One region of the Paenibacillus anseongensis genome, then DNA from elsewhere that is predicted to be linked to it. Evidence: riboswitches for the same ligand, from Rfam matches in the RefSeq annotation. Region 1 holds a riboswitch; each other region holds the start of a gene.

Evidence for each region. Region 1 has a riboswitch for cobalamin ahead of GON05_RS27845 (S-layer homology domain-containing protein). Riboswitches for the same ligand answer to the same signal wherever they lie in the genome.
Region 2: linked by a shared signal. The riboswitch ahead of GON05_RS32680 (S-layer homology domain-containing protein) and the one ahead of GON05_RS27845 (S-layer homology domain-containing protein) in region 1 are both predicted to bind cobalamin.
Region 3: linked by a shared signal. The riboswitch ahead of GON05_RS13095 (ABC transporter substrate-binding protein) and the one ahead of GON05_RS27845 (S-layer homology domain-containing protein) in region 1 are both predicted to bind cobalamin.

Annotation. Positions count from the first base shown of each region.
Region 1 is NZ_WSEM01000026.1:9,252-19,328, reverse strand. Features, by position in the region: gene GON05_RS27885 (GTP-binding protein) at 1-97, shown strand, start outside; gene GON05_RS27880 (ABC transporter substrate-binding protein) at 444-2,039, shown strand; gene GON05_RS27875 (ABC transporter permease) at 2,027-3,055, shown strand; gene GON05_RS27870 (ABC transporter permease) at 3,052-3,879, shown strand; gene GON05_RS27865 (ABC transporter ATP-binding protein) at 3,915-4,832, shown strand; gene GON05_RS27860 (ABC transporter ATP-binding protein) at 4,843-5,421, shown strand; gene GON05_RS27855 (serine hydroxymethyltransferase) at 5,559-6,806, shown strand; gene GON05_RS27850 (NUDIX domain-containing protein) at 6,884-7,402, shown strand; cobalamin riboswitch at 7,442-7,644, shown strand; gene GON05_RS27845 (S-layer homology domain-containing protein) at 7,942-9,585, shown strand; gene GON05_RS27840 (DUF4430 domain-containing protein) at 9,599-10,077, shown strand, end outside.
Region 2 is NZ_WSEM01000034.1:371,311-381,387, reverse strand. Features, by position in the region: gene GON05_RS32715 (DMT family transporter) at 1-304, shown strand, start outside; gene GON05_RS32710 (Crp/Fnr family transcriptional regulator) at 325-1,023, shown strand; gene GON05_RS32705 (DMT family transporter) at 1,048-1,518, shown strand; gene GON05_RS32700 (YjjG family noncanonical pyrimidine nucleotidase) at 1,537-2,238, shown strand; gene GON05_RS32695 (AraC family transcriptional regulator) at 2,304-3,116, shown strand; gene GON05_RS32690 (proline dehydrogenase family protein) at 3,199-4,158, shown strand; gene GON05_RS32685 (DinB family protein) at 4,262-4,720, shown strand; cobalamin riboswitch at 4,950-5,155, shown strand; gene GON05_RS32680 (S-layer homology domain-containing protein) at 5,312-10,077, shown strand, end outside.
Region 3 is NZ_WSEM01000012.1:149,236-159,312, forward strand. Features, by position in the region: gene cobT (nicotinate-nucleotide--dimethylbenzimidazole phosphoribosyltransferase) at 1-593, opposite strand, end outside; gene GON05_RS13085 (heme ABC transporter ATP-binding protein) at 619-1,395, opposite strand; gene GON05_RS13090 (FecCD family ABC transporter permease) at 1,401-2,438, opposite strand; gene GON05_RS13095 (ABC transporter substrate-binding protein) at 2,439-3,458, opposite strand; cobalamin riboswitch at 3,609-3,769, opposite strand; gene GON05_RS13100 (hypothetical protein) at 3,801-4,331, opposite strand; gene GON05_RS13105 (aspartyl-phosphate phosphatase Spo0E family protein) at 4,394-4,660, opposite strand; gene GON05_RS13110 (aminotransferase class I/II-fold pyridoxal phosphate-dependent enzyme) at 4,728-5,933, opposite strand; gene GON05_RS13115 (Lrp/AsnC family transcriptional regulator) at 5,949-6,440, opposite strand; gene GON05_RS13120 (hypothetical protein) at 6,620-6,889, opposite strand; gene cysK (cysteine synthase A) at 7,038-7,946, opposite strand; gene GON05_RS13130 (MFS transporter) at 8,028-9,341, opposite strand; gene GON05_RS13135 (hypothetical protein) at 9,462-9,962, opposite strand.

The DNA.
Region 1 (10,077 bases):
TTTATTGACCGATGATGAGATGCTCAGCGATTGGCATCAATTTGATGATCGCCTGCCAAATACAGTGACGGAATTCGAGGATGCTATGGAAGCATAGTTGTGGTGGGAACTAGGGTCCGCTATTTCAGTGAAAGGTACCAGCGCCACGTGGAATGGGAACTACGTTCCGCTATTTGGACCAATTCCAGCTGAACAATGCACCGTGGTGGACAAATAGGAGCCTGTAGTTCCGCTCGGGTAGCAAGCAGCTCATCTTCCCCAAAAATAAAGGACGCCAGTTCCCTTTTGCTACGAAATCGGCCGGATTCCGGCTCATTTTCGGAAAATTGTGGAGGGGCGTATGTGATTTCGATGAAATGAATAATGACTAGTCGTCATTTTTGTGCTACTATTTCAATTAATCGTGCTACTGCACACGTGAACATTGAAAGGTGGGAATAAAAATGAAACATCGACTAGTCATTTTTTTGATTTTGATCGTCACCATGATTTGGATTAGCGGCTGTTCGGTGGAGAAGCCAAAACCGATGGCAGAGGCCAACAAGAAAGAGCTCGTTCTCGCTATCGGAGGGGAGCCTGAAGCAGGCTTTGATCCAACGACGGGGTGGGGGCGATACGGTTCGCCGCTTTTCCAAAGTACGCTGCTTAAGCGTGACAGCAATTTGAATATTACAAATGATCTCGCCACGGGTTATGAGGTTAGCCCGGATGGCTTGATCTGGACCGTGAAGCTGCGCAAGGATGTCAAGTTCAGCGATGGTCAACCGTTAACGTCAGATGATGTCGTATATACCTATCAAACCGCTGCGTCGAGCGGATCTTCCATTGATCTGAGCAATGTCAAAAGTGCGGAAGCTCCTGACGAGACAACCGTCAAGTTCACACTGAAAGAACCGCAATCGACGTTTACGCAGATGCTTGTTGCAACCGGCATTGTCCCCAAGCATGCCCACGGCAAGGATTACGCCAACAAACCGATCGGTTCCGGTCCCTACAAATGGGTCCAATGGGATAAAGGGCAGCAGCTGATTGTCGAATTGAACCAAGACTACTACGGGAAAAAGCCGTTTTTCGAAAAAATCACCTTCCTTTTCCTAGGGGAAGACGCTGCTTTTGCAGCGGCCAAAGCAGGAACGGTGGATATGGCGGCGATTCCTGCGGCTTTTAGTAAGCAAACTGTGAATGGTATGGAGTTACAAACAGCAGCAACCGTGGACAATCGGGGCATCATGTTTCCTTATGTGAAATCCGGAGAGAAAACGAAAGACGGTTACCCGATCGGCAACGATGTCACTGCGGATGTAGCGATTCGTAAGGCAATTAATCTAGCGCTCGATCGAAAAGCATTGGTTCAAGGCGTTTTAGAAGGTCACGGCACTCCTGCTTACACCTTAAATGATGGACTTCCTTGGTTTAATCCTGAAGCTGTTTTTGCTGACGCGGATATGAATGCAGCGAAGAAAATGCTCGCAGATAACGGTTGGAAAGACACCGACAATGATGGCGTTGTTGAAAAAGGAACACTGAAAGCAGTGATCAATCTGCTTTATCCTTCCAGTGATGTCACGCGTCAATCGCTTGCCATTGCATCGGCAGATATGCTAAAGCCTCTGGGCATTCAAGTGAAAGCCGAAGGTAAAAGCTGGGACGACCTCGAGAAACAAATGCACGCGAACCCTGTTCTTTTTGGATGGGGAAGTCAAGATCCCTTGGAGATGTATAACGTTTACAGCAGTAAATATGGTGGAGTGGACTATTACAACCCGGGGTACTACAGCAACGCGAAGGTTGAAGGCTATATGAGTCAAGCTTTAAAAGCAACAAACGAAAAAGAGGCATGGGGCTTTTGGAAAAAGGCGCAGTGGGATGGTGAAACCGGATTAAGCACGTTAGGCGATGCACCCTGGGCATGGTTGATTAATCTGGATCATCTGTACTTGGTGAGAACAGGACTTGATATCGGCAAGCAAAAAATCCATCCACACGGACATGGCTGGCCGGTAACGGATAACATCGAGGAATGGCAATGGAAATCATAGAGCGGGAATTCTCTAACTTGACAAGGGTCAGCCGGATGCTGGCTCCGTTCCTTTTACGAAAAGGACTGGGGTTGATCCTGCTGTTGCTTGCCGTGAGCGCTATTTCTTTTCTATTAGTTCACTTCTCACCTATTGATCCGGTTCAGGCTTATGTTGGTGCCGATATGATGAAGGTAAGCGCTGAACAGAGAGAGATGATCATGCAGTACTGGGGACTCAATGAACCGCCGGTAACACGGTATTGGAATTGGCTGTGTGCTGTGGCAAGCGGTGATTTAGGAACGTCAATGATCTACCGGAGGCCTGTGCTCGAAGTGATTGGCGAACGATTTGCTGCCTCTCTTGCTCTGATGGGGATTGCTTGGGTCCTATCCGGCATCATCGGATTTGTTTCTGGTGTTCTAGCTGCTATGAATCGGAATACTTGGATCGATCGTCTGATTCGCTGGTATTGTTACACGCTATCCTCGACGCCTACTTTTTGGATTGGCTTGCTGTTCATGCTCGTTTTTGCGGTATGGTTGGGATGGCTGCCTGTTGGTTTGGCTGTTCCTGCCGGGGTTACTTCTGAGGAAGTCAACCTGCTCGATCGAATTCGCCATATGCTGCTTCCGGCATTGACACTTAGTGTAACCGGAGTTGCAGCAATCACTTTGCATACGCGAGAAAAACTGGTTGATATTACAAACAAAGACTATTGGATATTTGCAAGAGCGAGAGGGGAGCGGGGGTTTCAAATTTTTTGGAGACATGGGCTTCGGAATGTGGCTCTGCCTGCAATCACGCTACAATTTGCTTCATTTAGTGAGTTGTTTGGCGGAGCGGTTCTTGCTGAGCAGGTATTTTCGTATCCTGGGCTCGGGCAGGCGGCGGTGGAGGCAGGGCTCCGAGGCGATGTTCCGCTTTTGTTAGGCATAGTTTTGTTCAGCGCTGTGTTCGTGTATTCAGGAAATGCAATGGCTGATATGAGTTATCGCCTGATTGATCCCAGAATGAAAGAAGGCGGTAAACCATGAGATGGCTGCATGATCGTCATAAGCTTGCGTTAACCTCGGTTGCTGCTATGCTCGTCTTATTTACCATTTTCGCTATGTCTGTAGGGATGGATTCCTCAGGCTTGTCTACTAGCTTGAACCAACGTAATTTCGCGCCGTCAGTTGCCCATCCTTTTGGGACGGACTGGTTAGGAAGAGATATGTTAACACGCACGATCAAAGGATTGGCGCTTAGCCTTAGGGTCGGTGTTGTTGCTGGAGCTTCAAGCGTCATCATAGCGGGGATTATGGGGCTTGCGGCAGCCGTTATGGGAAAAACGGTGAATCGACTAGTGAGTTGGCTGACGGACTTGTTTCTCAGCGTCCCGCATCTTGTAACGCTCCTCTTGATTGCTTTTGTTGTAGGTGGAGGGGCTAAAGGTATTATCATCGGTGTCGCACTAACGCATTGGCCTGCTTTAACAAGGGTCATACGTGCTGAGGTGATGCAGATCCGCTTCGCACCGTATGTTTCCATATCGCGTAATTTCGGAAAATCCAGTTGGTGGATTGCGACAAGGCATATCATCCCGCACCTGCTGCCCCAGCTTTTGGTCGGGCTTATTTTAATCGTTCCGCATGCCATTTTGCATGAGGCTGCCGTTACCTTCATAGGGATGGGACTTTCCCCGCATGAGCCGGCGATTGGCATTATTTTATCCGAATCTATGAGGTATTTATCTTCCGGCATGTGGTGGCTGGCGTTGTTCCCTGGCTTGTGCTTGCTACTGTTGGTTCGGGCTTTTGCCATGTTGGGAGAGAACTTGAAGACGTGGGTAGATCCCAGACGCGCACATGAGCATTAAACACATTTTAAGCTTGAAAAGAGGGATTCAGTTTGATGTTGGAGGTTAGTGAACTATCGATCAGCTTTAATACGTTGGATCGCCACTTTCGCCCTAAAAAAACGGAAGCCATACATAAATTGGAGCTTTCGATCGATGCCGGAGAAATTCTAGCTGTCGTAGGTTCCAGCGGTTCCGGCAAAAGTCTACTGGCTCACGCTATTTTGGGCATTCTTCCCGGCAATGCTCAAGTTAAGGGGACAATTCGCTTTAAAGGGGAGAAACTGACTGCTGAAAGGCAGGAGGGTTTGCGTGGGAAAGAAATCGCGCTTATTCCTCAGTCTGTGCAGTATTTGGATCCCTTAATGCGTGTTGGCGATCAAGTGAGACAAGCGGTTCGGCGAGGAAATCCGGCCGAGCTTCAGCGAAAAGCTTTTAGCAAATATAAGTTATCGGACTTTGTCGCCAAACTGTTTCCCTTTCAACTTTCTGGAGGTATGGCGCGAAAAGTTCTCGTCTCAACCGCAACTGTAAGCGGAGCTCAGTTGTTGATTGCGGATGAGCCCACTCCAGGCTTAGATGCGCCTTCTATGAGTGAGACCTTAAGCCGATTCAAGCAGCTGGCTCAGGAAGGTTGTGCGGTCATGCTGATCACACATGACATTGAAGCAGCTTTGACGGTAGCCGATCGGATTGCTGTATTGTATGCCGGGACCGTAGTTGAAATTGCACCCCGTAGCGATTTCACAGGGGAAGGGCAGAGGCTGCGGCATCCGTATACGCAAGCGTTATGGAGAGCGCTCCCGGGCAACGGATTTAATCCTTTACCCGGGGCTCAACCGCTGCCGGATGCTTTGCCGACAGGCTGCGTTTTTGCTCCACGTTGTTCTATGGCCACCTCGGAATGTGAACAACAAGCTCCTGAGTCGCGCACGGTAAGAAGCGGAAAGGTTAGGTGCATACATAGTGCTTGAGGGGAAGTCTTTGGGGTATCGTTATGGGAAAGAGGCGTGGGTCTTCCATAACCTTGATATTCAAGTGGGAGCAGATGAGATCGTAGGACTCGTCGGACCAAGTGGTTGTGGGAAGTCCACGCTAGGGCAATTACTTGCAGGTCATATGAGAATGCAAGAAGGACATGTAAGTGTGGACGGGGTTCCGCATAGGAAGGGTTCGCGAAACCCTGTTCAGTTAGTGCTGCAGCATCCTGAACAAGCGGTTAATCCGAGGTGGAAGCTGCGGAGAACTCTTCAAGAGTCAGGTATGATGGACCCTGTTATGCGCTCGGAATTATCGATTGAGGACACATGGCTAGATCGCTATCCGAACGAGCTGTCCGGCGGAGAGCTACAGCGGATTTGGGTGGCCAGAGCGCTGGGGCCGGAAACACGCTATTTAATTGCGGATGAGATGACTACCATGTTAGATGCTATTACACAAGCGCAAATCTGGCATGCGGTGCTGCGTTGGGCTGAACGGCAGCGTGCGGGTGTTTTGGTGATTAGCCATGAGCGGGAATTGATTGAGCGGTTGTGTGGGCGGGTGATTCATTTTCCATTCTAATGAGGTAGGTAAGTTTCCTCTGTCTCCTACTGATATAGCCATTAACTATATCTAGATATAGTTAAATCCAGTTACTCTATAGCCACAGCTCTATGATATCTTTTTTATAACAAAACGATGCTAAGGAGCAATAGACTGTGGAACAATTACGTAAACAAGACCCCAAAATTGTTGAGGCAATGAATTTGGAAATTGGCCGTCAACGTGACAAAATTGAGTTGATCGCATCTGAAAACTTCGTCAGCGAAGCTGTTCTGCAAGCAATGGGAACGGTTTTGACGAATAAATACGCAGAAGGCTATCCAGGAAAACGCTACTACGGCGGATGCGAGCATGTCGATATCGTTGAGGATATCGCGCGTGATCGTGCCAAAGAATTATTTGGCGCAGAGCATGCCAACGTGCAGCCGCACTCCGGCGCGCAAGCCAATTTGGCGGTATATTTAGCTGCTTTGAAACCTGGAGATACAGTTCTTGGCATGAACTTGGCGCATGGCGGTCACTTAACACATGGAAGTCCTGTTAATGCCTCGGGTATTTTGTATAACTTTATTCCTTATGGTGTTAGAGAAAGCGACGGGCTTATTGATTATAATGAGGTTCGCAAATTGGCATTCAAGCATAAGCCACGCATGATTGTAGCTGGTGCCAGCGCATATGCACGCATCATTGATTTTGAAGCATTAGGTGCGATAGCTCATGATGTAGGAGCTTTGTTTTTTGTGGACATGGCCCATATTGCAGGGTTAGTTGCGGCAGGGTTACATCCAAGTCCTGTGCCACACGCTCATTTTGTAACTACAACTACGCATAAAACGCTTCGCGGACCCCGCGGCGGTATGATTCTTTGCCGCAAGCCTTGGGCTGCAGCGATTGATAAAGCAGTATTTCCCGGAACGCAAGGCGGGCCATTGATGCATATCATCGCCGCTAAAGCCGTTGCTTTTGGCGAAGCGCTTCAACAAGATTTTAAAACGTACGCTCAAAATGTTGTTCTTAACGCCAAAACGTTATCAGAAGAGCTTTTGGCTGAAGGTGTCAATCTTGTATCCGGAGGCACAGATAACCATCTGATGCTGATCGACTTGCGTAGTCTGGGTATCACCGGTAAAGAGGCGGAACATTTGCTGGATGAAGTAGGCGTAACGGTAAACAAAAACGCGATTCCTTTCGACCCTGCGAAACCGATGGTTACAAGCGGAGTCCGCATCGGCACTCCAGCAGTTACCGCCCGTGGCATGGATCAAGAAGCTATGAAAACAATTGCCAAAATTGTGGCGTTAACGTTGAAAAATCCTACGGACGAAGCTGTGCATAACCAAGTACGGGGGATGGTCAGTGATCTGACAGCGCAATTCCCATTATATCCAGGGTTGAGCTACTAAAGTTACAATTGAACAAAGTATTTGATCTTTGGATCAAATACTTTTTTTATTAGTAGAAAAATAAAGTTGGTGACAGAGTGAAGTATGAATTTCCAGGTGCTTTACAGAATCAAAAGATTATTTTATCCAAGGAATGCCTCGTTAGTGAATCTAACTGTGTCTTAATTTGTGCATTCTATCAAGGTAAACTGGTTCTTGTTCGACATCACAGCCGGGGGTGGGAGTTGCCCGGAGGGAAGAGAGAGAAGGGGGAGCCCGTTCTTCAAACGGTTCGAAGAGAGATGCAGGAAGAGGCTGGAGGAGAGCTGGATGCGATCGAGAGAATTGGGCAATATCTCATTTTTGAAAATGACCAGCTAGTATTTGTGAAAAATATTTATATTTCCATGGTCCGTGCTCTTGGAGCGCTCCCGAGCGGATTTGAGACGGATGGTGTCATGCTGGTAGATACTATTCCGCAGCAAGTTGAGATTATGAATGACGACACATTTAGTCCTTATATGAAGGATAATGTCTATATGATTGTATCCGAATGGATTAAGGATCATCGATTTATTAGAGATAGTTTCAAGCTATCAGTAAATGAAAGTAAGTAGACAAAACATTAGAAAGGAGATACCATTAGTTCATAATTTAATAATGTTCTAGATAAAGGTGCAAGTATTCACTTCGGGTGCTTGCTTAAAAGGGAAGTTCGGTACGAAGCCGATGCGGTCCCAACCACTGTAATTACTGAGCGACTCTTCATAAAATGCCACTGTCTTGCATACTAGATTGGGAAGGCGAAGAGAAGCAATGACGTATAAGCCAGGAGACCTGCCTTTGTTCATGGAGTTTCTAATTCTTTGGGGGTGAGAAGAGGGAACCAAAATTATGCTTAGCATAATTTTATTTGAGATTGTGTATTTTTGCGCGCAATGATTAGAAGTTAGGCCACCCTGAAGAGGGTGGCTTTTTTGCGATGCTAATTAATCAGTATGAGAGCAGGGGAATGTTACCCATGGGGAATGGGAACGAATCCATTGAACGGTACGAATCAAAGTACAGAACGATAGCTTGCAGCATGCATGGAGAAGGAGCAGAACAATTTCTGCTCCTTCTCCAATATTTAATTTGAAATATTGGAGGGAGAGCAATGAGAATGATGAAGAAGCTTTCAGTTCTACTTCTTATTCTTTGTATTTATGTAAGCAGTTCAATTCAGGCTTTTGCAGCTGATCAAGCAGAAATTTCTCAGGTTGTTACGAACACTGCATCCTATCTGACGAAGACCGTTTCAGAGCCGCAGGTAGGATCTATAGGTGGAGAATGGGCAGTTATAGGGCTGGCTCGTTCTGGATATTTAGTCCCACAGAGCTATTATGATGATTATTACAAAGTTGTAGAAAAGTATGTTAAGGAGCTTGGCGGCGTTTTGCATGACAAGAAATACACGGAGTATTCGAGAGTGATTTTGGCTTTGACCGCTATTGGCAAAGACCCCTCCAATGTAGCAGGCTATAACTTGTTAGAGCCTTTAGGGGATTTCGAGAAAACGAACTGGCAGGGTATTAACGGTCCGATTTTCGCTCTGATTGCACTGGATTCAGGCCAATATGAGATACCTGTGAACAAAAAAGCGAAGACTCAAGCGACTAGAGAGATGTATATCAACGAAATCTTGACAAGGCAGTTGGCAGACGGGGGATTTGCTTTATCTGGTAACACGGCTGACCCTGATGTGACGGGTATGGCATTGCAAGCTCTCGCCAAATATCAAAGTAAGGAAAAGGTAAAAGCAGCAACGGATAAGGCCGTTGAAGCCCTATCCAACATGCAGAATAACTCGGGGGGGTACGCGACCTGGGGGACGGAGAATTTGGAAAGCGCGGCGCAAGTTCTGATGGCTTTATGCGAGCTTGGCATCCGTCCAGATGATCGCAGATTTACTAAAAATGGCCACAACCTTGTCGACAATCTGTTAAGTTATTATCGAGAAGGACAGGGATTTCTGCATACAGCTGACGGCAGCGGTGAAAATCTGATGTCTACGGAGCAGGCTTTTTATACGCTGGTTAACGTACAAAGAGTAGGTGCAGGGAAAACTAGTCTTTACAACATGGCAGATGTCAAAAAGGGCTCTCAGACGAATCCGGGCAACGAAACCAAGACCCCGGAAACCGAAGGATTGCCGAATAAAAATAAAGATGTTAAGCCGAGCGTTATTACTAATGCAGGTAGAACTTTTACGGATATTCAAGGACATGTCAATCAGAAATCCATAGAAGCGATGGCTGCAAGAAATATCCTTAACGGTATATCGGACACCCAATTTGTACCGGATCGAACGATGACAAGGGCTGAATTTGCAGCTATTGTAACCAGAAGTCTGGGACTGACATTGAAGGCAGCTTCCGTTTTCAAAGATGTCTCTGCAGATAGCTGGTATGCACCCTATGTAGGCACGGCTTACACCTATAACCTCATCCAAGGAACTTCAGAGGATACATTTACTCCTGAACAAACCATTACCCGGCAGGAAGCTGCTGTGATGGTTGCCCGTGCGGCAAAACTTTGCGGATTGGATACGAATGTGCAGGACATCGAAATCCGAGATATGCTTGCTCAGTTTACGGATTACACGAAAACGGCCGAATGGGCAAGAGCAAGTCTAGCATTTTCTTATCGTGAACATATTTTGTCTCAAGACATGATAGAGATACAACCTGAAGCGGCTGTAACGCGCAGTGAAGTATCAGATATGCTATATCAACTATTAATGAATTCTAAACTTTTGTGAAACAGGTGATCCTATGAAAATAACGAAAACGAAACTCGTTTCGGGCATCGTTATCGTGGTTGCACTCGTAGCCAGTTACCTGTTTATGGGACCGCAACCGAATATCCCAGCGAAATTGCCTGCACCAACGACGGAAGCGGCTGGGCAGCAAGTTGAAGGGAAGAGTCAGGCTGTCCAGCAGCAGCCTGATTCTTCTAAGGCTGAACCCCCAGCCGTGCAGCCATCAACGGATCAGCCTGTAAGTACGGTTAAACCGCTAGAGGCAGCACCTACGCAAACGCCGGAACCAACGAAGGCAGTACCCGCTAAAGAATCCGATAAAGACTTTCCAAAGGAAACGCCAACGCCTGTTGCCAATCAACCTGCTGAAAGCCAACCTACTGCCAGTCAACCTGCCGACAAGCAAGAGATTGATCCTAAGACAGGTAAAGATAAATACCTAACGGAGCCTGTCCCGTCCGGGAAACCGCTGCCTGTTGAACCTCAGAACAT
Region 2 (10,077 bases), on a different contig from region 1:
GTTCGCGGCGGCTTTGTTGATCTTGCTGTTTGTCCGAGATGGTAAATGGCAAAAGTTTAAACAAGTAAAGCCGATCTATTTGACGGGCGGCGCCTTCGCGGCTATCGTCATTTCCAGCAACGTCACGTCGATTCAACGCATCGGGGTTACTTTGACGATCGCTTTCGTGCTGATTGCCCAGTTGGGCTTGACCTTTCTCGTCGATCGGAACGGATGGTTCGGGGTGGCCAAGACGAAGATGGGGCTGCCGCAATACATTGGCATCGCGATGATGATCACCGGCGTGGCGATCCTGCGGTTCTAAATTAGGAGTGAAGCTGAGTCATGAAAGAGTTAAAAGACGGCGAGCATCTGCACCAATATTTGCGCATGTATCAACTCGAGTCCGTTTTTCCGGAGTCGCTTCTGCTGCATTTGACGGTTTACAGCTTTGATCAAGGGGAACACATCTGTTCCCAGGGTGATCCGGCTTTGTACCTATATGTGCTTGTCAAAGGGAAAATTAAAATCTTTACCACCTCGGCGGATGGAAAAGCGCTTATTCTTTCTTTCAAAACGCCGCTTGAATTGATCGGGGATATCGAATATATCCGCGGGCGTGACATCATCAATACGGTCGAGGCCGTAACGCCTGTTCATATGATCGGTGTCCACCATCGTTGGTTGAAAAAGTACGGAAGCGACCATGCGCCGCTGCTGCAATTTATGCTGGATATCATCACGCAAAAATTTTATGTGAAATCCAACTCACTCAGTTTCAATCTACTGCATCCGGTGGAAGTGCGATTGGCCGGTTATTTGCTGGCCGTCTCCTTCGACGAATCCGATGCACAATTCAAGGGGCAGATTCGCACAACAAGCTTGAATGACGTGGCGAACTTAATCGGAACGAGCTATAGGCATTTGAATCGCGTCATTGCTCAGCTCTGTGCGGAGGGTTTGCTGGAGCGCACGCAAAGTCTTATTCTTATTAAAAACAAGGAAAGGCTGCGCCGGCTGGCGGGTCATAATATTTATGAATAATCGGCAAAAGGAAGAGGAGAAATCATGGCTATAGGATTTTTATTGGCGCTGCTGGCGGGATCTCTGGTTGGCTTGCAGAATATTTTCAACAGCAAGGTGAATGAACGGGCAGGAACTTGGGCAACGACTACATTGGTATTAGGATTGGGATTTCTGGCTTCCATGACAATCGGGCTCCTTTTCGAAGGGAAGCAGCTGTTTGCGTTGCAGACCATGCAGACTTGGTACTGGTTCAGCGGTTTGATAGGCGTTGGGGTGGTTGTGTGCATGGTGCAGGGGATCAAGCGGCTTGGCCCCACGTATGCCATCTCGATCGTTCTCACCTCGCAGCTTGCGTTTGCGCTGTTATGGGATACGCTCGGTTGGTTAGGGCTGACGCCAGTTCCTTTTACATTCAAGCAGTTGATCGGCGTGCTCGTCATTGTCGGCGGCATTCTTGTGTTTAAACTAGGCGGTGATCGGGAAGATCGGCAAGCGGCAGCTAAGACAATTTAGAACATTGGAGCGATCATTTTGAAAACATACCGGACTTTATTATTTGACGTTGACGATACGTTGTTGGACTTTGGCGCGGCTGAAAAGGCTGCGCTTCGTTTGCTGTTCGAGCGGCAAAACATGCCCTTAACCGATGAAATCGAGGCGCATTACAAAAAGGTGAATTTGGGACTCTGGAAGTCCTTTGAGGAAGGGACATTAAGCCGCGACGAGGTCGTGAACACCCGTTTTTCGAAGCTGTTTAAGGAATACGGGCAAGAGGTGGACGGCGTCTTGTTTGAAAAGAACTACCGCGCCTATTTGGAAGAGGGGCATCAGCTCATTGAAGGGGCGCTCGAGTTGATCACGGATCTACAGCATAAATATGATTTGTATGTCGTGACGAACGGCGTTTCCAAGACGCAATATAAGCGTTTGCTGGCTTCGGGATTGCATCCGATTTTTAAAAACATATTTGTTTCGGAAGACACTGGCTACCAGAAGCCGATGAAGGAGTTTTTCGATTACGTGATTGCGCGGATTCTCGATTTTGAAGCGGAACATGCGTTGATCATCGGCGACTCTTTAACCGCGGATATTAAAGGCGGGCAGTTGGCCGGTCTGGACACCTGTTGGTTTAACCCTGCGGGGCAGACTAACGACACCGGCATCGTTCCGACGTATGAGATACGGAAGCTTAATGAGCTTTATGGGATTTTATCGCGAGCCAGAGAGTGTTAACGGTTGACTCTATGAAGTCCGCGGGTTAATATACTATCTCTTGAATGAAGAGGTGATCAATATATATGCCGAATGTCATCTTTTACCGCGACCAAGCACTTCCGTTTCTTGAAGCAAAACTATGCCGGAAGAGTGATTTCGCCTATCAGAAGCATTTTCATGAGGAGTATTCCATAGGATTGATCGATACGGGGGAGACCTATGCGTGGTGTGACGGGACCATGCACCGGGTGGAGGAAGGCCGTATGATCAGCTTTCCTCCTATGATGCTTCATGCCTGCCATCCGAAAGAGGGGGCCAATTGGAGCTACAAGATGCTGTTTATCAAGCAGGATTGGCTTCAGGGGCTGAAGCGGCAGGAGCTTGACCGGCTTCATATTCCTTTTCTACTGGAAGAGGGGAAGAACAAGGCTTGCCGGATTCACATCAACCGGACAATGAAATCCTTAACGGGAGCAGGTACTCCGCTAGAAATTGAAATTTCGCTCATCGAGCTCATCCAGACTGTAGTGAGCCGGAATGATTCCGACCTCGCGCATAAGCGCAGCAATAACAGACAAGATCGTAAATACGTTAATTTGATAAAAGAATACCTGTATGAATATTATACAGAAAAGATCACTTTGGACGATCTGGAAAGGATTGCGGATATAAGTAAGTTCCATCTGATTCGGTTGTTTAAGCAATCAAGCCATATGCCTCCCCATGCTTATCAGAACCTGCTTCGGATTAATCATGCCAAGATAGAGCTTACGAAGAACCTGCGGCCAATTGCTGATATTGCGGTAGAAGCGGGATTTTATGACCAAAGCCATTTCTCGAGAACGTTCAGCAAGATTGTAGGAGTTACCCCGCAAAAGTACGCAATATCTAAGTAGCTGAAGAGCAATTTTTTACAATACCATCACTCCTTTATCTCCTACAATAAACACAATTCGGAAAAAGGGAGTGGCATGCCGTATGAATGAACATTTGAAATTGGAGCAGCAATTAACAACAGCTTTAAAATCTATTGCGCGTCGCAGGGATTTGAAAGATTACGTGGAGCAGAACCCGCAAGTAAACCGGATTTTACGTCAAGCAGCGTTAAGGTATATCGCCGGGGATAGCCTTCAGGAGGGATTGGAAACCGGAGAAAAGATATGGAGAAAAGGCTATTCTCTTTCTATTGAATATATTGGTGAGAATACCTCTGATGCCATACAATGCGAACAGGCCGTGGCTGAGATGATAGCTCTTATTCAGGGATTGAAGCAGTCTGGGGTTCCGGGCCGGGTGTCGTTCGATTTATCGCATATCGGATTAATGATAAGTCCTTCTCTTGCTTACTCCAACTTGATGGAAATGGCAAAACAAGCCGAAGGTACGAATATTGAATTGTTTATCAGCATGGAGGAGTCGGGAAAAACCGAAGGTATCTTATCCGTTTATAAGCGGGCAGCAACTGAATGCTCCAGTATTGGCATTACCTTGCAAGCGCATCTTACGAGAACACCAGAGGATTTGGCAGCGTTAACGTCACCTGGCCGGATCCGCATAGTAAAAGGGGCTTATCAGGAGTCGGTGTATCTATCGATTGTACGATCGCCTGAACTGAATGAGCGTTATTTGGAGTTAGTCGAAGCTGCAATCCGGCAAGGCCATCAAGTATCTATTGCTACTCATGACGACGTTATCATAAATGCCGTATTAGAGAGAGGCTGGTTAACAAACTCTCAAGCCGAGCTTGAAATGTTGTACGGGATCCGCCCGGATCTCGCTAACAGAATTCGCAGTGAGGGCAATCCTATAAGGATCTATGTTCCATACGGTCATGAATGGTACTTGTATCTATGTCACCGGATTGCGGAGTATCCCCCTAATCTGTATCAAGCTGTCATCGATATAGTAAGCGGGAAAGGAGTGGACAACAACTACTAACTAAAATGAGAATGTGTTCGTTATAGCATTCTTCACGTCCGCTAAGAATGAAGCACAATGGAGACGTACGACATTTTGCTATAATGCGTATACCAAGATTGGAGTGAAAACTATTAAACCAACACTAGAAAGCCTAAACCATTGGATTACCGAATTACCGTCAAAAATAGATGCTTTATCCGAACTCGCTCTTTCTGAGCGAACGCAGCCTAACAAATGGTCAATAAAAGAAATATTAGGACACTTGTCTGACTCTGCTCTCAACAATTTGCACCGATTCGTTAGTGCTCAATATGAAGTTCAGCCTTACACGGCGGTTAAGTACGCCCAAAATCATTGGGTAGAACTTATGGATTATCAGAACCTTCCAATTGAACATATCTTAAACTTATGGTTAAGTCTGAATAAGCAGATAGCTACTGTTATTGCGAAAATTCCCGAAGATAAGCTACAGAATTCATGTGATTTGGGCGAAGAACGGATTGTAACATTAGAGTGGATTATTAAAGACTATGTTGACCATTTGGAGCACCATCTCAAGCAAATATTTCGCATTCTTTAAATCCAAACTCAGAACGATAGTTAAATTAACCGTCCTTTCAAAGGGCGGTATTCTTTTGGGGTAAAAACCAGCATTAAGGTTTAACATAGCTTAAAATTGCTGGCAGATCCCATTCCGAAGCAGTTTGAGTTTATGAATAACCAAACATTTAGTTACATATATTTTTGTTCTATCAACCTATGAATCTACTGGACAAATAAATGATTAAACGCTAGTATGGGCAGTACAACTATATAATTGCAAATAAGGTGCACAATCGATAACAGAGTCGAAAGTGCTTAAAAGGGAAGTCAGGTGCAACACCTGCGCGGTCCCGCCACTGTAAATGCGGAGTTGCTTTTCTATCAGGCCACTGTCCCCACTTGAGGGGATGGGAAGGCGAAAAGTTTACGAGGATGCATGAGCCAGGATACCTGCCTATTTTGCTTGTCGCACTGTTTCTCCGGGGGGTGAGAAATTAGTTAGCATTCCTATGCCTTTTTTTGGCACAAGGATGTTGTTTTTTTGTTGGAATCAAAGGCAAACCCCACTCTGGGGCTTGCCTTTTTTTGCTTTGCTTTTTAACAAAATTGAAGGAGTGGTAAGAAAAGTATGTTAAGCAAAATGCATCGTAAAGCTATGTCGTCCTTGATGTCATTGGTCATGGTGTTATCTGTCCTATTCACCGCCATTGCGCCAGCTAATCCAATTTTCGCTGCGAATCAAGGACCGGTTTCAGTTGGCCTTCACATCGAAGGACCACAAGGACTTATCCACGAAGGAGCGGCGGAAGGTTCAAACGCATTAGAAGCGTTGCAAGCTGATTTAAGGCAAGCCCAAATTCAATTAGACATTACAAATTCAGCCTATGGTCCGTATGTGTCAGGAATTAATGGGATACACGCAGGACTTTACAATGGCTATGACGGATGGAACTTTGCCGTTAAACGTCAAGGGCAATGGATCATACCTGCAGTAGGAATGGATCAGTTTGAACTAGAAAGCAATGACCAAGTTAGTGTGTATTACGGTGATTTTAATACGCAACTAGTTCAATCCATTTCGATTCAACCTGGGGATGTTAAAGCCAACCAGCCGTTCTCTGTAACGGTTACGAAGAGCACTTATGATTGGTCAAGCAATCAACTTATTAACTCTCCGGCTAGCGGTGTGAAAGTAACTGTCGGTGGGACAGCAGTCGTAACGAACCCAAACGGTATAGCAGCATTTGATAAAGGTGTAAGTGCAGGAAATTATTCGCTTGAAGTTACGGATTATCAAGCAACTGCAGCACCGGGAATCGTCAGAGCTACTCAGTCATTGACTGTCAATACGGCACCGGCCATTCCGGTTGGGAATCTAACTCTTTCCGTTGAAAAATTTACATTAGGCCAAGGTTATTCTAAAGAACCGGTTAAAGTTCCTTTTTACGAAGGTGAAAATGGAGCAGCTGTGCTCACTCGCGTATTGGGTGAGGATAATATTCAGCATACTGGTAGTACGGAAGAACGTTTTTACTTATCTAAGGTTAAAGACGCTAGTAGTCAAGTAAATGTACCGAATTATATCAAAGAGCAAATGGATGCAGATGGCGTTCAATTAGGTACAAAGAATAACGAGCAGTGGCTGGGAGAATTCGATTATACGCCTATGTCCGGGTGGATGTATGCCGTAAATAATGTTTTTCCGAATGTAGGGATGTCCGACTATATCCCACATGATGGGGATGTCGTTCGAACTCAGTTCACGGTGTATGGCTTTGGAGCATCGCTGGGGGGCGACGAGTGGAGTCCGGGCTTTATACAAACAGCTAACAAGGATGCACTGACGGCTAGGATCGCAGAGATAAACAGTGATCCGAATAAAGCGGCGATTCTATCGAATGCAGTTGTTAAGTCCCTATATGATCAAGCGTATTCGCTGCTTACCAACATGGAAAGTAAGCAGCAAGACGTCGATAGTGCGCTAGCCAGTCTGAATGGTAATGTTAAACCTACAATTAAAGTAACCGGGATGACGGATAAGCAAGAAGTATCGCAGGCAAATATTAGCTTTAATGTGGAAGCGACGGATAACACCTCGGCTGTCATTACACCCGTAGTCAAGTTGAATGGAACTGTTATCTCCAAGACAGGTGGAGCTTACAATGTTGTTCTAAACGCAGGTGTAAACACAATTGCCATCACCGCTACAGGCGCATTCGGCAATACGGCAGAGCAAAATCTCACCATTACGTACAAAGCTAGTGTTGTAAACAATACGAAAGAACAGTTGAATAAAAACCTGGCCTATATTCTAAAAACGGTAGATAAACCGAAGTTTGGAACCGGCGGCGGAGAATGGTCTGTCCTTTCATTGGCCAGAGCTAACTACTCTGTACCTGATGGCTATTATCAATCGTACTATGACAATGTAGCTAGCACAGTAAAAGATAAAATGATTGCCAATGCCGGGGTATTGGATAAAACGAAAGGTACAGAGCACTCGAGAGTCATCCTGGGATTAACTTCGATTGGCAAAGATCCCAAAGCTGTTGGAGACTATGATCTTTTACAGGCACTTTCGGATTATGATTATGTCATTAAACAAGGCATGAATGGTCCAATCTTCGCTCTGCTTTCATTTGATTCTAAAAACTATGCAATCCCTTCTGCGGCAGAGGGAAAAGTACAAACAACAAGAGATAAACTAATTAAGTATTTGATAGATGGAGAATCAAACAAAGGTAACGCCGATCAAGGAGGCTGGGGGCTATCTCCCGGCGGTAGACCCGATGTCGATCTCACTGGAATGACGATGCAATCCCTTGCTCCGTATGCTCAGTCTAATGAAGATGTAAAAGCAGCGATAGCTCGAGCTGTTAATTGGCTTTCCAAATCTCAAAATAGTGAAGGAAGCTATACAAGCTTCGGAAGTACAAGCAGCGAGAGCCTGTCACAGGTGGTAACCGCGTTATCAGCAGTCGGCATAGATTCAAGATCAGACACTAGATTTATTAAAAATGGTAATTCTGCTCTGGATGCTTTAATGTCATTTGCGGTAGCCGATGGCGGCTTTAAGCATGTTAAAACAGGAAAAGTAGATTCTATGGCAACTGATCAAGGCACGTATGCACTTGTAGCCTATGATCGATTCCTGAATGGAAAAAATCGTCTGTATGATATGACAGATGTTGACGTTGAAAAACCAAGCATAACCGTAAATGGCCTAACGAATAACCAAGAAGTATCAGAGCCAAATCTTAGCTTTAGTGTTAGCGTAACAGATAACAGCGCTGAAGTTATAGCACCGGAAGTGAAGCTGAACGGAATAGTCATACCTAAGGTTGCCGATAAATACAGCGTTGTTCTTAACGTCGGAGCCAACACGATCACTGTTACAGCTACTGATTCCTCAGGGAATTCTGCTGAGCAATCGTTTACTATTACTTACAAAGTTAGTAGTGTAAGCAACCCGAAACAACTCTTAAATAAGAATTTAGCCTATATTGTGAAAACGGTAAATAAACCGACTTTTGGAACGGGTGGCGGGGAATGGTCAGTCCTTTCCTTGGCTAGAGCTAATTATTCTGTCCCAGCGGGCTATTACCAAATTTATTACAATAATGTAGAACAAGAAGTAAAAGAGTTAATGGCTGAAAACTCAGGAGTTTTGGATAAATCCAAAGGAACAGAGCACTCAAGAGCCATTCTTGGACTAGCTTCTATTGGAAAAAATCCAAGAGAAGTTGGGGGCTATGATCTTACGCAGGCACTTTCGGACTATGATTATGTCATCAAGCAAGGCATAAATGGCCCTATATTTGCCCTCATTGCGTTTGATACCAGAAACTTTGATATTCCAGTCGTACCGGCAGGGAAAATTCAAGTTACAAGAAATAACCTGATCGATTATATTTTAGAAAAAGAAGTAAGTAAAGGAACAGCGAATGCCGGCGGATGGGCGCTAATCCCAGGTAAACCTGATGTCGATATAACGTCAATGGCGCTGCAATCTCTTGCACCTTATTACTCTACCCGACCAGATGTAAAAAGTGCTGGAGAGCGTGCAATTGCTTGGTTGGCAAAAACGCAGGGCAGCGATGGCGGATTTGGCGAAAGCAGCGAAAGTATTGCGCAAGTCATTACGGCGTTAACTGCCTTAGGCATTGATCCAAACACCGACGAAAGGTTTATTAAAAATGGAAAATCTGCGCTAGATGCCTTAATGTCATTTGCAGCAGAAGATGGCGGCTTTAAGCATATTAAATCGGGAGCCGTCGATGGCATGGCAACGGATCAAGGCACATATGCCTTAGTAGCCTATGATCGATTCGTGAATGGAAACAATCGTCTGTATGATATGACGGATGTCGTCGATGTCCCTACTCCAGGCGATAATGAGCTCCCGTTACCAAACGGTGATCAACCTAAAATTTTGATCCCGTCCGATAATAAAGACTACATCATTCCTGTAACGAGTGCAGATGCAAATAAAGAATTAACGATAGAAATTCCGAATAATTCCAATTCAAAAATTCAAGTCAATTTGCCTTTGAACAGCAGCTTGCCCCAAATCGCGGCAGTTAAAGGCAACATCTCCATGGTCATCCCTAAGGGAGCCCAAATTGTTAGTGGGGATTCATCCAGACTGGAGTTAATCACAACCAATGATGCGGCAAGTTCTTCATTAAAAGATAAAATTAACACGATTATTGCGAACGGCAAGAAACTGGATACCGTTCAACAGGCCATCACGCTAGGCGGTACTAACCGAGTAGAGTTCAATCAATTCGTCACTTTGACTTTCACTGGCATGCAGGGCAAAGAAGCTGCCTTTATCGAGAATGGAACGCCGCATGCGATTCAGAAGTTTGCAAGTGATGAGGCAGGCCAAGCAAGTGGCAATAATGAATACGCCTACGACAGTGGGAACGATTTGATTGTCAAGACCAAGCATTTTACCGACTTTATCGCTTACGCTTCAAGCACGGTTGAAATACCGCCAATTGGTGGAGGCGGAGGCGGAGGAATTCCTCAACCGACGAAGCATGCTACCATATCCGTTGATAAGCGTACGATCAGCAAGGGTGATGTTATCTCTGCAACAAGCGTAGAACTTCAATCGGGAGATACGGCTTGGAGCTTGCTTAAGAGAGCATTAGATAGCCGCGGGATTAGCTATGAATATGAATGGTCTGAGAAATATAACAGCGTATATGTGCAATCCATTGCAGGTGACGGCGAATTCGACCACGGCAGCGGCAGCGGTTGGATGTACAATGTAAATGGCGACTATCCGAATTTTGGCGCAAGCAAATATACGCTTCAGGATGGCGACAGTCTGCAATGGCGCTATACGACTAATTTGGGAGAAGATCTAGGACAAAAATATACAGG
Region 3 (10,077 bases), on a different contig from region 1:
GATATTTCAGCATCCACACCGCCCAATGCGCATAAAATCGCTGCGCTGGCCGTTGTGTTGCCGATCCCCATTTCACCGGTCGCGAAAAGTCGATAGCCCTGCTGAGCCAGGCCATCCACTAACTCAATGCCCGCCTCAATCGCTTGTACGGTTTCCTCTAACGTAAGTGCCGCTTCGCGCGCCATGTTGCGTGAACCTTTTCTTACCTTGCGTGAAACCAGGTTCGGATGCTCCAGGTCCGCGTTAACCCCCATATCCACACAAACAACGTCTGCCCCAGCATGTCTGGCCAGCACATTAACCGCTGCACCGCCATGAAGGAAGTTCAGCACCATCTGCGGTGTCACTTCCGCCGGGAAAGCACTAATGCCTTCCTCACAGACACCATGGTCGCCAGCCATCACAATGACCGCTTTTTTATCAAACAACGGCTTCACTTCACCTGTAATCCCGGCGACTTGTCGTGCAATATCTTCCAACTTGCCTAAGCTCCCCTGTGGTTTGGTCAGTTGATTCAAATGATTATTTGCCTGATCCACCATATCTGCATGAATAGGCTCAATAGCTCCGATCATCGTTTGCAATTTACTCATTTCCATTCCTCCGTTACCAAGTTCATTATTTTCCCGGCTGCAATAAAATCTGTGGTGCTTGGTTCGTTGGGTGCTGCAGAACAATAGGTTCTGTTCCATAGACCTCTGTAATTAATTTGCTTGTAATAATCTCATCTGGCGTTCCTATCGCTGCCAATTCTCCGTTATGTATCACCATTAACCGTGTACAGTATTGCGAGGCCAAATTCAAGTCATGAAGAACCGCCACTACGGTTAACTGCGACTCGCGCTGCCATTCACGAATATAATCCATCATCTGTACTTGATACCCAATATCCAAAAAGGTTGTGGGCTCATCCAGCATAAGCAATCGCGGCTGCTGAGCCATGACTTTCGCAAGCGCGACCCGCTGCCTCTCGCCGCCGCTGAGACGCTCAATCGTTCGTTCAACAAGCGGTTCCAACTGCAGCTTACGAATAATCGCTTCGATGAGTTGCTCCGCTTCCACGGTATCTTCGCCAAGCCAATTCTGAAACGGATAACGGCCCATCTCCACGACTTCGCGAATTGTGAATCCAACCGGCGGCAGTGCATCCTGCTGCAAAACGGCCAGCCATCTGGCCAGTTCCTTTCGTGAATAGGCGGACGCCGGTCGGCCATCCAGCTCTACCGAGCCATTTTTAACCGGATCAATCCCGGAAAGAAGGCGTAGCAACGTCGATTTCCCGCTGCCATTTGGCCCAATAATGCCAAAAAACTCACCGTGTTGGACCTCAAAGCTTATATTTTCAAGTACCGGCCGTTCATGAAAGCTTTGCGAAAGCTGCTGCACTTTAATCATCTTTTTCAACCTCTTAACGTTTTCTTATCCTTATGTAGCAAATAGGCAAAAAATGGCGCCCCCAAAAACGCAGTGATAACTCCAAGCGGAATCTCCGTCGGACTTAGCAAGGTACGAGCGAGCGTGTCCGCCCACAAGACATAGATGCCGCCGCCAATCGCGGACAAAGGAATAATAAGACGATAGTCCGGACCGACGATCAGACGAACCAAGTGCGGAATGATGAGTCCTACGAAGCCGATAACACCTGCTACAGAGACAGCTGCCGCCGTAATAAATGTAGCAACGATTAGCACAATCAGCTTCGTGCGTTCTACATTTACTCCCAAATGGGAAGCCTGCCGCTCTCCCAACGCAAGCAAATTCAATGATCTTGCATAACTAAGCAGTATGACTAAACCTATGACTAAATATGGCGAAATAATCGTTATGTACGGCCAGCCCCTCATGGCCAAGCTGCCCATTAACCAAAAAACAATTTCATTAATGACCTGCTTGGAAATCGAAACCATAAAGGAAACAATCGCGCCAAGAAAAGCCTGCATGACAACGCCGGACAAAATAAGCGTCTCCATCTTCAGCTTGCCATCGATCTGAGCCAGCTTAAGCACGAGGAAAAGGGAAATAAGTCCCGTTACAAAAGCAACAATCGGAACCGACCATTGCCCAAACAAAGCCATCTGCAGACCAAAATAGATTAAAAACGCTGCCCCGACCGAAGCGCCCGAAGAAACCCCCAGCGCGTATGGATCGGCAAGCGGATTGCGCAGTACGCCCTGGAAAGCAGCTCCGGCAACGGAGAGAGAGGCCCCTACCAGAATCCCCAGCAATACGCGAGGCAAACGCACCTTATTTATAATTTGCTCCGCAGACTGCTGCCAAGTGACGTCGATGTAATCGCCTGCCCAAGGAATATGCTTCCCTAGGATGCCCGCAATTTGTAGTACTGGGAGATTAGCTGTTCCCAGCGATAAACTTGCCAGAATAGAAAGAAGAAGGAGTATAACCCCTACTCCTCCCCATAGCATTAGTTTTTTTTTCATTTATTTCACCAGTTCAGGATAAATGCCTTTCGCCATTTCCAACAGTCCATCGGTCAATCTCGGTCCCGGACGGCTCAGCAGGTTCTGGTCAAGACCGATTACCTGTTTGTTCTTCACAGCTTCAATAGCATCCCAGCCGCTTCGTGTGCGAATAATTTCATCAAGCGACATCTTGCTTTTGGTATCTACGACACCATTCGCAAAGAGAATAACAGCCGGGTTTTGTGCGATAATTTTCTCTTCGCTGATTTGATACCAGCCTTTACCGTCGCCGGCTACATTAATGCCGCCCGAAAGTTTGATCAGCTCATCCATGAATTCGCCGCTGCCGACGGTCCAGCCCGGACTGAATTCTATGTATACTTTTTTCTTATTTTCCTGCTTTACATCTTTCACGGCATCGACAACCTTCTTACGATCCGCTTTCATCTTGGAGACGATTTTCTCAGCTTGTTCCTGACGATCTGTAATCAAACCATAAGTTTCAATGTTCGCAATCGCATCATCCAATGTCTTTGGCTCCACTTTAAACACATTGATGTTCGATTCACGCAGTTTTTCAACCGTGTCCGCTTTCATCGAGACACCTGTAAAGACAATATTCGCATTAGTCGCAATCAAAGCTTCCTGGTTAGGCTTCGTGATACTTCCCAATTTGGGCTTGGACTTCGCAGCTTCCGGATAATCATCGAAATCGGAAACGCCGACAATCTTATCATCCAATCCAAGTGCAAAAAGTGCTTCCGTTTCTGCAGGAGAAACCGATGCGATCCGCTCCGGCGCCTTGTCAAAAGTGAATTCTTTCCCCGTTGCATCTTTAATTTTCAGCGGATACGCCGTCTTTTTGGATGTCGCAGCTACTGTTGCAGCAGGAGTAGGCGCCGTCGTTGTCTCTCCGCCAAGCTTAGATGGACTCGTAATTTCCGCTTCTTGCTTACCACAAGCCGCTAAGCTAACCGCTGTCGCTAAAGCAACCGATAAGAGGAGCGTCCTCTTGATCCCGTTCTTTTTCACTTGCATGGTGTAACCCCTCTCTCTGAAACCTGTGATTTCGATAATTCCCAAATAAAAAACCCCTCTGTTCCTAAGGAACAAAGGGGACGATAAATCGCGGTGCTCAGCAACGAATCCGTTGCTTCCTGATTTAAAGCGATCCTTTTCCTCGAAGGATGTCGTAACGGCACCATGGCAGGTATCCTGGCTCCCCGGCAATACTTCTCTTCCGGATTACAGTGGCGGGACCGCGCCGGACTTCAACCGGCTTCCCTTTTAAGCGGCAATGAAATTCATAAGTGAATTCGTTGCCGGCACCAATGGCTGCATATTTGACTATCAATCTAATTGTCGATTATAGACTTCTTGCTACTTTTGTGCAATAACCTTGAGTACTTGCTTAGCTTCCTCCATTTTCGGGGCATTGACAGGAATGAAAGCAATAAGTCCTTTTCCTTCAAAGCCTTGCTCCTTCATCCACTTGTTGCCTGAGAGCGGAATTCCATACAGATGCTTTTCGGCGGGCTTGCCCTCTTCCGCAATTTCGATAACACCGTCCGGATAATCCGAAGGGTTAATCGTCTCATCCAAAGATACGAAGCCTGCTTGATTGCTTAATGTTTTAAATTGGTCATCCGCCAGGATAAAGATGCCGTTTCCGCCTGCCGCCAATTCAACGATCATTTTTTCCATGGAGAAAATGGGAGAGGTATTCAGCTTAACGGTAGGAGTTTCGCCGATCTTCGATTTTAAAGATGCCTCTAGCTTCTCACCTGCATCACTTGGAAATCCATTTTGACCCATGACAAAGATAGAAACATCCGGCTTTGGTCCTCCACAACCCGCAACTATCACCATAAGCGCTGACACTAGCATGACCATTAGAAATTTCAATTTCATGATGTAAGAGTACCTCCGTATACGAATCTAAATATATCGATAGTCGCGAGAAAAGTCGGCTTTCACCGACTTTTCTTCCAATTATTCATATATTCATTTATTTTGAGATCAAGTATCGTACTGAGTTCTACGACAGATTCGGATGTCATTTCCTCTCCGTCCAGAACCATCTGTTCTAACCTGCGTCGCAGAGAATGAATCTCTTCTTCTAATAAGTTTAGGGAGTTACGTTTCTTAGCACGCTTAGTCAACCAACGTTGTTCGAAATCTTGTTCATTAATTTGCAGATGTTTTCGATAGGTTGATAGTTGGTATTCCATGAAAGCCATGCTCATCCCTCCTTACTACAAGAATACCAGTTTTCATGAATAATTAACATAGATTTTTCAGATTGAATCACAAATTTCTTAGAAATTTTCCAATTCTCTCTAAAGCTTCATTCAGTTGAGATACACTATAGGCATAAGAGCAGCGTAAGAAACCTTCCCCACCTAAACCGAACACATCTCCTGGTACAGCAGCAACCTTAGCTTCGAATAAAAGCCGCTGGGCAAATTCGTCTGAAGTAAGTCCTGTGGCAACAACGCTTGGGAACGCATAGAAAGCACCCTGCGGTTCGTGACACTCCAGTCCAATATCGCGGAACCCTTTGACGACCAGGCGCCTGCGTTGATTGTACGACTCTATCATACGGTCTTTCTCTTCCAAACCATTCGTCAAAGCCTCATGTGCAGCTACTTGACCCATCACAGGTGCGCACATCACCGTATACTGGTGAATTTTGGTCATAGCGGAGATCAACTCTCGGTGACCGCATGCATATCCCATTCTCCAGCCAGTCATCGCAAAAGCCTTGGAGAAGCCGCTGACTAGAATCGTCCGATCCTTCATGCCTGGAACAGCTGCAAAACTTACATGCTTCTGCCCATAGGTCAATTCCGCATAAATTTCATCCGAAATCACAATAAGATCGTTCTCTTCCACGACTTTGGCAATTGGCAGCCAGTCCTCATAAGTCATAATGCCGCCAGTAGGATTGCTTGGATAACATAGAATTAAAATCTTGGAGCGTGGCGTAATGGCATCACGAAGCGCCTTCTCAGTCAGCTTGAATTGATCCTTCGCGAATGTTTCGATTCCGACAGGAACGCCGCCGCTAATACTCGTAATAGGCGAATAAGAGATGTAGCAAGGTTCTGGAATCAGAATCTCATCCCCCGGCGTAATCAAAGCGCGCAGTGCCAAATCAATGGCCTCACTGCCTCCGACGGTCACAAGGACTTCATTCGACGGCTCATATTTCACTTTAAAGGATGTGTACAAATAATCCGCAATCGCTTCGCGAAGCTCAGGAATTCCTGAGTTTGGCGTATATTTCGTTCTGCCGCGTTCCAAAGAGTAAACGGCTGCTTCACGAACGTGCCAAGGGGTTGAGAAATCCGGCTCCCCCACACCAAGGGAAATAATATCATCCTTGCTGTTGCTTACTAGATCAAAAAACTTCCGAATACCTGAAGGCTTCATTTCACGTACGGCAGGAGCAAGGTAGCCCTGCATCGATTTCACTTTGTTCGGCTCTACGATTGTCTCATTTTTGATCATGGCTTTACCTCTTCCTTACGGAGAGACAAGCATCCGATGATCATCAGCCTGATCCTCGAAAATGATGCCGTCTTGTTTGTATTTTTTCAAGATAAAATTCGTTTTGGTTGAAAGCACGCGATCAATTGGCGATAGCTTGTTAGAAACAAAAGAAGCAACTTGTTTAAGCGAATGGCCTTCAACCTCTACGAGTAAATCATAAGCGCCAGACATGAGATAAACAGATTTGACCTCTGGATATAAATAGATCCGTTCCGCAATAGCGTCGAACCCGCGTCCGCGTTCAGGCGTAATTTGCACTTCAATCAGGGCGGTAACCTTTTCGTCATCTACCTTGCTCCAGTTAACAACTGTCGCGTACTTGACGATGACCTTATCCGCTTCCATCTCGCTTATCGCTCGCGCCACCTCGTCCTCCGCCGTTCCTAACATTGTGGCGATGAGTTCCGCACTCCGGCGGGCGTCTTCTTTCAGTAATTCGAGAATTTTAAGCTTCAAAGCATCCATGGTTAACCAACCTTTCTGTGATCGTATTCATTCATCCTTTAATCTTACAATGAATTGCTGTCCTAATTCAATTACTCCGCTCATCAAATTTTCAGATAATTTGTGTATAAATGAATTTTCCTGCATGAGAATAACAAAAAGCCGCCTGATCCAGGCAGCTTATTATTTATACAACCCGTTTAAATGCCAGCTTTCAGCAATTTAGCAACGGTATGTTCAATTTCACGGTGTTCATACGTAGGCCGCACATGGATACTCGGTTCCCCAGCCATACAGCCGATCCCGACAAGCGTATTTTCGTCATACACAGAAATCACATTCTGAGACTCCAACTGATTCCAGTTCACATGGTTCTGAGTACCGGTTGTTATGCATTCATTTGTATAAGACTGTATAAAATCATGAAGTTGATCACTTTCGGGATGTCCATTAATATAAGCTAATTTCAAGGTAAATCCACCTCTCTGCGATCGCTTTATTACTTCTATAATTATACCTAATCATGAATTTTTATTCAATATTTTTTCGCGATTTACAAAAAAAATACGACTTCCGGACATTTTAGTCCAGCAGCCGTACTCATCGCCTATCTTTTAATCAAAATAGATCCATACTTAAATATCGTTCACCGGTATCCGGCGCAATACAAAGCACCCTTTTCCCCGCTCCAAGCTTACGGGCGACCTGCAGTCCCGTCCAAACCGAAGCACCGGCGGATGGTCCTACGAGAATGCCTTCTTTACTAGCCAAGTCTTTCATCGTACCGATTGCGTCCTCATCTGTCACTTGTACAATCTGATCATAAATACTCGTATTCAAAATAGACGGTACAAAGCCAGGGCTCGTGCCAACCAGCTTATGAGGTCCTGGGCTTCCTCCGGATAAAACAGGAGATCCCTTGGGCTCCACGACATAAATCTGGATGTCCGGCAGCTTCTCGCGAAGCACCTCGCCCGTTCCGGTAATAGTTCCTCCCGTGCCTGAAGTTGCAACGAAAGCATCCAGACGCCCTTCCATCTGCTCCAAAATCTCCGGGGCGGTCGTAACCCGGTGAATGCTCGGATTCGCCGGATTCTCAAACTGCTGAGGGATGTAGCTGTTCGGGATTTGATCCCTCAGCTCCTGTGCTTTGGCGATAGCTCCTGGCATCCGCAGCGCAGCAGGAGTCAGGACGACCTCTGCGCCATAGGCCTTGAGCAGGTTAATCCGTTCCTTCGACATATTATCCGGCATGATGAGAATGGCTTTGTATCCTTTGGCTGCTGCATTCATCGCGAGGCCAATACCTGTATTGCCGCTCGTCGGTTCGATGATCGTGGCGCCCGGGCTAAGCAGCCCATTTTTCTCGGCCTGCTCGATTAAATTAAAAGCCGCCCGATCCTTTACACTGCCGCTTGGATTAAAATATTCAAGTTTGACATACAACTCTGCATCGCCAGGCTCCACCAACCGTTGAATTCGGACAGCCGGTGTATCACCAATCAGCTCTGTGATGCTGTTCACCATTTTTTTATGTGTCAAGGGTTGCCCCCTCCTCTTCCCATTAACCAACACTATCCACATTTTTATCGGGAAGCCCCAGAGATGTCAAGTTTTAATTACAGATAACTGCTTTTTCATAAAATACCAGCTAAAAAGCGGAGAACTGCCGATGATTAATAAAAGCACATTAATGACAAGTGGCGCCTTGCTCCACGAAATTACACAAATAAACAGCAGCACCCCGGAGACCCTTCCAACATTTAAAGCAAGCTCACGAAGCACGATATACTCCTCTCTTTGCCTGGCGCTTTCTTCCGTTGAACCAATCAAATCAAATACAGCAGATACCATCGGTACGGAGTACATAGGAAAGAAAAGCGCCGACCCCAGTCCGAAGAGAAGTAAAGTGCTGTAACCCATTTTCCAGAAAAAAGGAAGAATGATCGCTACCACCATAGCTGCACCGATAAACATGCTGACCTTCCGGAACCTCGGCTTTATAAACCGGCCTGCCGCCCAGAAGCTAACTAAAGAAACTGCCGACGTAATCAGCACAAAATTCCCCAGACTCGCTTCACTTGATGTGGAAATATAAACAAGCAGAGCGATCATGAAACCGAAGACGCCTTCTCTAACCCCCTGAAAAACCAACGCTAAACTGACACGCTTCCAAGGCGTTTCCGCTTTTCTAAGGCTTCGAATAGGAAACATCCATTCATAAGCACCTTGTACTTTTCTCTTTTTCAGAAAAAAGCTAATCACTACGCCAAGCAGAAAGATGCCAAGTGAAATGGAAAAGATTAATCGATACCCTTTGATATCGCCCAAATTCACAATCAATAAACCTGATATCCATGGCGCAATGATGCCCGCTCCAGCTCCGAGCAAGCCCACCGATCCGTTAAACCGATCTCGATTGTCAGGGTCCGTTACTTCGAAATAAACAACGTTAAAGGCAACCCAGAACAGCCCTGCAGAAATTCCTTGCACGATGCCCAGCCATACAAAATATTGAAAGCTGTTCGCTCCCAGCCACAGAACCAGCATATAAAATACGGCAGAAATAGCTACGCCGATGCGTAAGCAGTTCATTTTATTATGTTCCTTCACCCATTTTCCTGCTAACCAGAAGGTGATGGCCATCGTCAAATGAGTCGCTAACGTGAACCAACCAATTAGCGTGTAGTCATTTTTGGCTTTCCACAAATAGACGCCTACAAAAGTTCCCGACAGCGCGTTTGCGCTCCCAAATAGCGTATGAACGATAATCAGAAGAATCGCCTGTGAATCTAATCGCCCTTTTTTGGCCGAGTTGTTATGCTCAGTAGGTTGTTGATCGCGCTCTTCGAAATAGTTGCCCTTCTGTCGTTCTTTCCCTTTACCTGGATGCATTCGCTGCATACTCTGATCATTGTGCATAAATAATTCCTCACCTTTCCCCGCGGAAACGAAATAGTTCTAGTTAAACTTCCCCATTCGGGTGAAAATATGAGGTATTCCATATAAAAAAACCGAATCCACGAGGACTCGGTTTCCTTTTTACTCCGATTTAATGCGTTCAACCATCAATAGTCGATCTGTATCGGACAACACTTTTTCAACTTTAAAACAGGACGGGCACACATACACATTCATCGTGAACGGAGCCGTCAGGAACGCGCTGCCGAGCGTTTTTGGAATGGTTGGCGTGAAGGAAGTTTCGTTTACAACTTCATTCCCTGCCAGCAGAAGCAGTTCATGACAGTTTGAGCACTCCGGCGCTTCTTCCTGCTCGTCTGTGATATGCTGTACCTTTTCCCCATATTTATCAAGCGGCTCATCTGAGTCATCCCATGCCAATGACAAATCCTCATCCGCATCAGGAAACTCCTGATCTTGAAAACGAAGCGGTTGACCCGTTAATTTCACTTTCAAATCAATACTGCGATAATCCTTCAACTCGTTAAAACAATGCGGACATTCATCCTCCGGTCCAATCTCAGGATCCCAAACAATCTCTGTCTGACACCAAGGACAAACAACTTCTTCATTCGCACTCATGACGTAATCCTCCATCTATTGCACTCAAGCAAATTTCATTAAATAATAAATCCCTGCCGCCATAAACACAAATGCGATAGCAAACAAGGTGCCCCACAGGTATTTCATGTTCAAG